Regions from separate parts of the Fictibacillus sp. 5RED26 genome, predicted to be linked through region 2. Evidence: predicted binding sites of a transcription regulator. Region 2 holds the regulator's gene; each other region holds the start of a gene.

Region 1 (2,272 bases), on a different contig from region 2:
CAGTGGCCTTCAAGACTGGAGCCTGCTCCGTAAGGCACAACAGGAATTTTGTTTTCATTTGCGAATTTTAGTATAGAAGAAATTTCATCTGCTGATATAGGGTATACAACTATATCGGGAGAAACAGGGTGGTGATATGATTCATCGTGGCTATGCTGCCAGAGAATCGTTTCATTTTGTGTGGCACGCTTTTCAGAAGTTATTTTTTGCATCTCAAGCAAAAGATCTGACTTTGTCATTTCCAAAGAAACACACTCCCTATACGTATAAGTTTATTTCTATTTTACATGAAGTAAGCTAAAAATCCTTTTTAAACATGAAATTCCGTATATATGCCCAAACTAACAAGTGAGGTGAAGAATGATGAGAAAATGTTGGATCAACAAATGGCATGTTATACTGATCATATTATGTATTTCGATAGTCGCTACAGGCTGTGGGAACAGTGACAGCCAAAACCAATCCGAGGGGAGAGAGCAACCGGTGATAGGTGATGGTAAAGAAGATAATAAAAAGAAACAAAGTCCTAAGGATGGCAATGAAGAGCGATCTGGACAAGATGGTCAGAACGGTATCGTTGCAGGAAATATTGAAGGTACAATCAAGGTTCAAGAACAGCAGAACGCAAAAGGTATCCTATTTCGGTATGAGTTAAAAAATCAAACAGAAAAAGAGAAGGTATTTCAATTTTCATCCAGTCAAAAGTTTGATTATGTAATCAAAGACAAGAATGGAAAAGTTGTTTATCAATACTCTAAAAATCATATGTTCATGCAGGTTCTCACTTCATTAAAGTTGAAGCAAGCGGATGTTTTTACGCAAGACATTTTAGTGAATAATCTTGAGCCAGGTTCATATACACTTGAAGTGTGGTTAACGCCAACTGGAGAAACAGAAGATTACAGACAAAAAATCACTTTTAATTGGAACTGATTTGGGGAAGAGATGAGTTAAGAGCTCATCTCTTTTTGTTATTTTTAACAGTCAAACAAAATACTTGAAAGTCAAAAAAGGTCAAAGTATAATATGATTAAAGGTGAAAGGTCAAAGAAAGTCAAAGTCAAATTTTGAGCAATCAAACCAAAACACCTTAACCAAAAAAGTTGCGAAACGAAAAGCATAACGTTATAATCGCAAATAATTTATACAAATTTTCTAAAAATCTAAATAGGGGGTTACAATTATGCGTTGTGAACAATGTGAAGTTAATCCTGCTACGATTCAAATGAGTATTTCGATGAATAAAGAAAAGAAACAATTTGTGCTCTGCTCGGATTGTTACCATAAAGTAAAACAAGAAATGACTACTGGAGGAGGAATGAATATGAACTTTTCTTCTTTCGATGATATTTTTCAACAGATGATGAATGGACAAGCTTTTGCAGATCAGTCTAACGGTCATCAGCATCAACAAACACAAAAAGGAAAACGAGGCGGAGGCTTCCTAGATAAATTTGGCCGTAACTTAACAGATGCGGCAAAGGCAGGAATCATCGATCCCGTAATCGGACGTGATCAAGAGGTACGTCGTGTTATCGAAATATTGAACCGTCGTACAAAAAATAACCCGGTATTAATCGGGGAGCCAGGTGTAGGTAAAACAGCAATTGCTGAAGGCTTAGCTACTAAAATTGTAGAAGGTAATGTACCAGCAAAGCTACTGAACAAAGAAGTGTACTTGTTAGATGTTGCTTCACTCGTTGCAGATACTGGCGTAAGGGGTCAGTTTGAGGAAAGAATGAAACAACTTATTGCTGAACTTCAAAAACTCAAGAATGTGATTCTCTTTGTAGATGAGGTGCATCAGATCGTGGGAGCCGGTTCTGCTGAAGGATCTATGGATGCAGGAAACATTCTCAAACCAGCACTCGCTCGTGGTGAACTTCAGATGGTTGGTGCTACAACACTCAAAGAATATCGCCAAATTGAAAAAGATGCAGCGCTAGAGCGCCGCTTCCAGCCTGTTATTGTTAACGAACCGACACCTGTTGAAGCGTTTGAGATCCTTAAAGGACTTGCTTCACGATATGAAGACTATCACCAAGTTAAATTTACAGAAGAAGCTTTAAAAGCTTGTGTTACATTATCACATCGTTATATTCAAGACCGCTTCTTGCCAGATAAAGCGATTGACCTTATGGATGAAGCAGGTTCTAAGAGCAACCTGCAACATATTACGATTGAGAAATCTTCAATTGAAGAGCGCTTGGAGGAACTCGTTAAAGAAAAAGAAAAAGCTGCTGCAGATGAAAATTATGAACTCGCAGCTAAG
Region 2 (2,272 bases):
TTGGCGATTGCCAAACTTCTGATTATGGAGGCTGGGGATGGAAGGCTCGGGGTATAGCGCTTGGATCAGGCAGAGAGCGGTTGTCGAGAATTAGCGAACGGCCTTTATTTTTGTTTTTAGACTTAATGGAGGTTTGTTTTGACTTAATTCACTCTCATTTTGACTTAATTTTTTTTATTTAGACTTAATTAGAGCTCTGATATACCCCACTCCGTATACTTCATAGATCAGTTACAACCACGAAATCCTCTCACAACCCTCAAAATAGGAAGAAGATGGCCACAGCCATCTTCCACCTCGCGATATTCTTCAGCAAAAACTCCAAAATCCATCCCAAAAGCCAAGCCAAAAACTCACTAAAACATCTCAGAAGCAACACACAAATCCCCTAATCAGCTCTCCCCATCAACCTAAACTCCACATAATTTCACGGTAATCCTCCATATATTCACGGATAAGCATCATAATTTCACGGATAAAACTTTTTATCGAAATTTCGACATCCATCAACGGCTTATCTGACTCATCTCATCTTAAAGCGCACATCCATCCTCCTCCAAAAGCATCATCTTTTCGACAGAATCATACAGGTTAAGAAGGTAACCAGGAGGCAATAATGGTGGATAGAGATTTGCATTTTGGGAAAAAAGCAGGCTATAATATAACTATAGTCAAAGTTAGTCAAAGTCAGAAGGGGGAGGGGAAATGAGGAATATTTCAGATGTAATTGAAAATTACTTAAAGCAAATTCTCTCAAGCTCTAATGATCCGTCCATTGAAATTAAGCGGACGGATATTGCTGAAAGGTTTCAATGCGTTCCTTCTCAAATAAACTACGTTATTAACACGAGATTTACGATTGAAAAAGGGTTTGTAGTGGAAAGTAAAAGAGGTGGAGGAGGTTATATTCGGATCATGAAGGTCCGTACCGAAAGCTCTGCCCACTTAATTGATCACTTAACCACCTTGATTGGTGAAAGGATATCGCAAGGCAACGCAGAAAATGTAATAAAGAGACTTATGGAAGAAACGATCGTTTCAGAACGAGAAGCGAGACTTATGCTGAGTGTGATGGACAGATCTATTTTAAAACTTAACCTTCCAGAACGAGATGAATTACGAGCAGAATTATTAAAAGCTATGATAAAAACGTTAAAATATCGAACCACATAGCCCTTTTTTTCATTCTATATAAAGGGAGGGAGCAGAATGAATTGTGAAGAGTGCCATGAACGTGAAGCGTCATTGCATTTTACAAAAATCATAAATGGGGAGAAAACTGAATTTCACATTTGTGAACATTGTGCCAAAGAAAAAGGAGAATTCTTGCCGGGGTCGAATTCTTTTTCCATTCACCAATTGCTTTCTGGACTTTTACACGGTGATGGACATGTCCCGAACACACCATCATCTAACTTCATTCCACCCTCGTTAAGCTGTGAAAAATGCGGGATGAGTTATTATCAGTTTGCGAAGATCGGCCGCTTTGGGTGTGATAATTGCTACAAAGCGTTTGAGTCGAAACTGAATCCAATTTTTAAAAGAGTTCATGGTGGTAACACCTTGCATGCAGGGAAGATTCCACTCCGTGCAGGAAGCAGTATTCAAGAAAAAAAGCAGCTTCAGCAATTAAAGCAAGCTTTGCAGCAGTATATATTAAATGAGGAATTTGAAAGAGCTGCTGAAACAAGAGATGTCATCAGAGAGATCGAGCACCGCTTGCAACAGGGGAGGGATACGTAACCGATGTCTTTGGAACGATTTATCAGTGACGCGATCAGTCCCTGGATGAAACGGGAGGGGCCAGAATCGGATATTGTTCTTTCGAGCCGTGTCCGACTTGCAAGAAATATTCATCAATATGTTTTTCCCATCGCGGCAGATAAAGAATCGGCTCATGAAGTCATATCAACGATCTCGACATGTATTAGTGAAGAGAGCGAAGAAGCAGAAAATCTTGAAATGCTGATGATGGAGGAGTTAAAGCCTGTTGAAAAACGGGTACTTGTTGAGAAACATCTGATCAGTCCCAATTTAGCTGAGCAAGCGAAATATGGTGCGGTTCTCATGAATGCAGATGAATCAGTGAGCATCATGGTAAATGAAGAAGATCATATACGCATTCAATGTTTAGCACCAGGTTTTCAACTAGAAGAAGTGCTTCATCGGGCGAATGAGATCGATGATAGAATCGAAAAAAACGTTGATTATGCGTTTGATGAAAAACGAGGATATTTAACAAGCTGTCCGACGAATGTAGGAACTGGACTTC
Region 3 (2,272 bases), on a different contig from region 2:
TTCTTCAAGAGACTTGAAGCCTTCTGATTGAATCGCAGAAAAGTGAACGAATACGTCGTTTCCGCCTTCAACTTCGATGAAGCCGAAACCTTTCTCAGCGTTGAACCATTTTACTTTACCATTTTGCATGGGTGTTTCCTCCTTACAAACGCTATGTAAGCGTTTTAACTCTTTTAACCGACTTACTATGTAAATAAAAAGGCAAAAAAAATTCGCACTCATCTGAATAATTCTGAAGTGGATTTTAAGTGTTCCACTTCTTATTCAAAAAGTACGACCGCTTTAAATCCAAAAGATATTCACAACGTAAATGGTTGAATTAACTATAACATGCTAAAACTCAATTGTCAAAACAAGGGATACAAATTTTATTATCCTTTTGCACAGACATTAAGATAGGCTATGATAGATAAAGAACATGGACCTTTTAGAATGGGTTTTACGAATGAAGGAGGAACAACGAGTGAGCGAAGCATTTTCAGTCCCTTATTTTAAAGAGAATTTCCAGCAATACATAGAGCGCAATAAAGATGTTTTCACGAAGACTCATGCGATGAATGCCTACTACCGTTCGATCGTCGGCACTCTTATTAATGATAATCTTAACAAAAACAGTGAGATCGTACGTCGCATCCGCAACTTAGAAACCGCCTATATCGAGATTAAAAACGAAAACTAAAGCTTATTTTTCTCATTTAAGGGTATTGTTTTCACATGTAGAGGTTTAAAATCCTGCATATAGCGGGCATTATGATGATAGCCCATACATAAGGTGTAAGAAGGATATTGAGCATTGCTGGCGAAATGAGTTACATACAGCATATCGTTTGACCTTGTTTGACCTTTTTTGTATGATGACAGTACAGTTTAACTTGAAAAAGGAGAAGGAGGATTTCCATGAACTTAATTCCAACAGTAATTGAACAAACGAACCGTGGGGAGCGCGCTTACGATATCTACTCCCGTCTATTAAAAGACCGTATTATTATGCTTGGCAGTGCGATCGACGATAATGTTTCAAACTCAATCGTAGCACAACTTCTATTCTTAGCTGCTGAAGATCCTGATAAAGACATCTCGTTATACATAAACAGCCCAGGTGGTTCGATCACAGCTGGTATGGCGATCTATGACACGATGAACTTCATCAAGCCGCACGTTTCCACGATCTGTATCGGTATGGCTGCATCTATGGGTGCCTTCTTGCTTGCTGCAGGGGAAAAAGGAAAGCGTTATGTGCTACCTAACTCTGAAGTTATGATTCACCAACCTCTTGGAGGAACACGTGGTCAAGCAAGTGATATCGAAATTCACGCTCGTCGTATCATCCAGATGCGCGAACAGCTGAACAAGATCCTTTCTGAAAAAACAGGTCAGCCGCTTGAAGTCATCGAGCGCGACACAGACCGTGATAACTTCTTGCTTGCAGAAGATGCGGTTAAATACGGATTGGTTGATAAACTAATCACATCTGTAGACAGCACAGATATTAAAAAATAAGTAAGGTAATAAAAAAACTGGACTGCAGATCTGCAGTCCAGTTTTTTTGTGGTTTATAAAACAGCTACGATTTTTCCTTTTACATGTCTTTCTGAAAGTTTGACCAGTCCTGCCGGTACTTCTTCCAACGAGATTTTTTCAGAGATCATCGCGGAAATTTTCCCTTCGACGACAAGTTGTGCTAATTCTTCGTTCATGGTCGCTAAATCTTTTAAAGCTTTTATTGAATTTGAGAAATGAGCAGCTCCTAACGCGATTTCATGAAAAGAAAGAGCCTGACTGAAAGGCTTTACAGCCGAATAATCTGGGTTTCCTGCAATAAAAGCAATGCGTCCGTTAAAGGCGATGCTTTTTAATGATTCCGTGGCATTCTCACGGCTAACCGTGTCAAGGACCGCATCGACTCCAACTTCGCTCGTAAGTTCCATAACACGAGCATGAACGTCTTCTGTTTTATAAAAAATTACGTGATCGGCTCCAAGACTTTTTACATATTCCTCATTTTCAGGCGAACACGTTGTGATGATGGTAGCTCCGATTTGTTTAGCCAACTGGATTGCAAATCCACCGACACCACCAGCTCCACCGTGAATTAAGATGGTCTCCCCTTGTTGAAGGTTCATCTTTCTAAAAAGTGCTTGATACGCTGTCATCCCTGCACAAGGAAGAGCCGCTGCCTCTTCAAATGAAAGCTCATCAGGAATTCTAGCCAAAGAATGAGCCGTTGTCACAGCATACTCAGCAAAACCGCCATGTTTCATGAAATTCCCAT

The links. Region 2 encodes CtsR, which represses protease genes until heat stress. Its sites were predicted from a motif close to ATGGTCAATAAAGGTCAAACA; they were not measured.
Region 1: a site for CtsR is predicted at 1,001-1,021, ahead of IHV10_RS01405 (ATP-dependent Clp protease ATP-binding subunit). Genes of this name have one in related genera too.
Region 3: a site for CtsR is predicted at 825-845, ahead of clpP (ATP-dependent Clp endopeptidase proteolytic subunit ClpP). Genes of this name have one in related genera too.

Annotation. Positions count from the first base shown of each region.
Region 1 covers NZ_JACZDU010000001.1:263,409-265,680, forward strand. Annotated here, with positions in the region: gene IHV10_RS01395 (FAD-binding oxidoreductase) at 1-239, opposite strand, end outside; gene IHV10_RS01400 (BsuPI-related putative proteinase inhibitor) at 361-933, shown strand; gene IHV10_RS01405 (ATP-dependent Clp protease ATP-binding subunit) at 1,184-2,272, shown strand, end outside.
Region 2 covers NZ_JACZDU010000011.1:58,544-60,815, reverse strand. Annotated here, with positions in the region: partial or broken gene IHV10_RS22875 (hypothetical protein) at 1-182, shown strand, start outside; gene IHV10_RS21175 (CtsR family transcriptional regulator) at 706-1,173, shown strand; gene IHV10_RS21170 (UvrB/UvrC motif-containing protein) at 1,210-1,743, shown strand; gene IHV10_RS21165 (protein arginine kinase) at 1,747-2,272, shown strand, end outside.
Region 3 covers NZ_JACZDU010000002.1:679,364-681,635, reverse strand. Annotated here, with positions in the region: gene cspD (cold-shock protein CspD) at 1-129, opposite strand, end outside; gene yvfG (protein YvfG) at 464-679, shown strand; gene clpP (ATP-dependent Clp endopeptidase proteolytic subunit ClpP) at 898-1,500, shown strand; gene IHV10_RS11615 (zinc-binding dehydrogenase) at 1,554-2,272, opposite strand, start outside.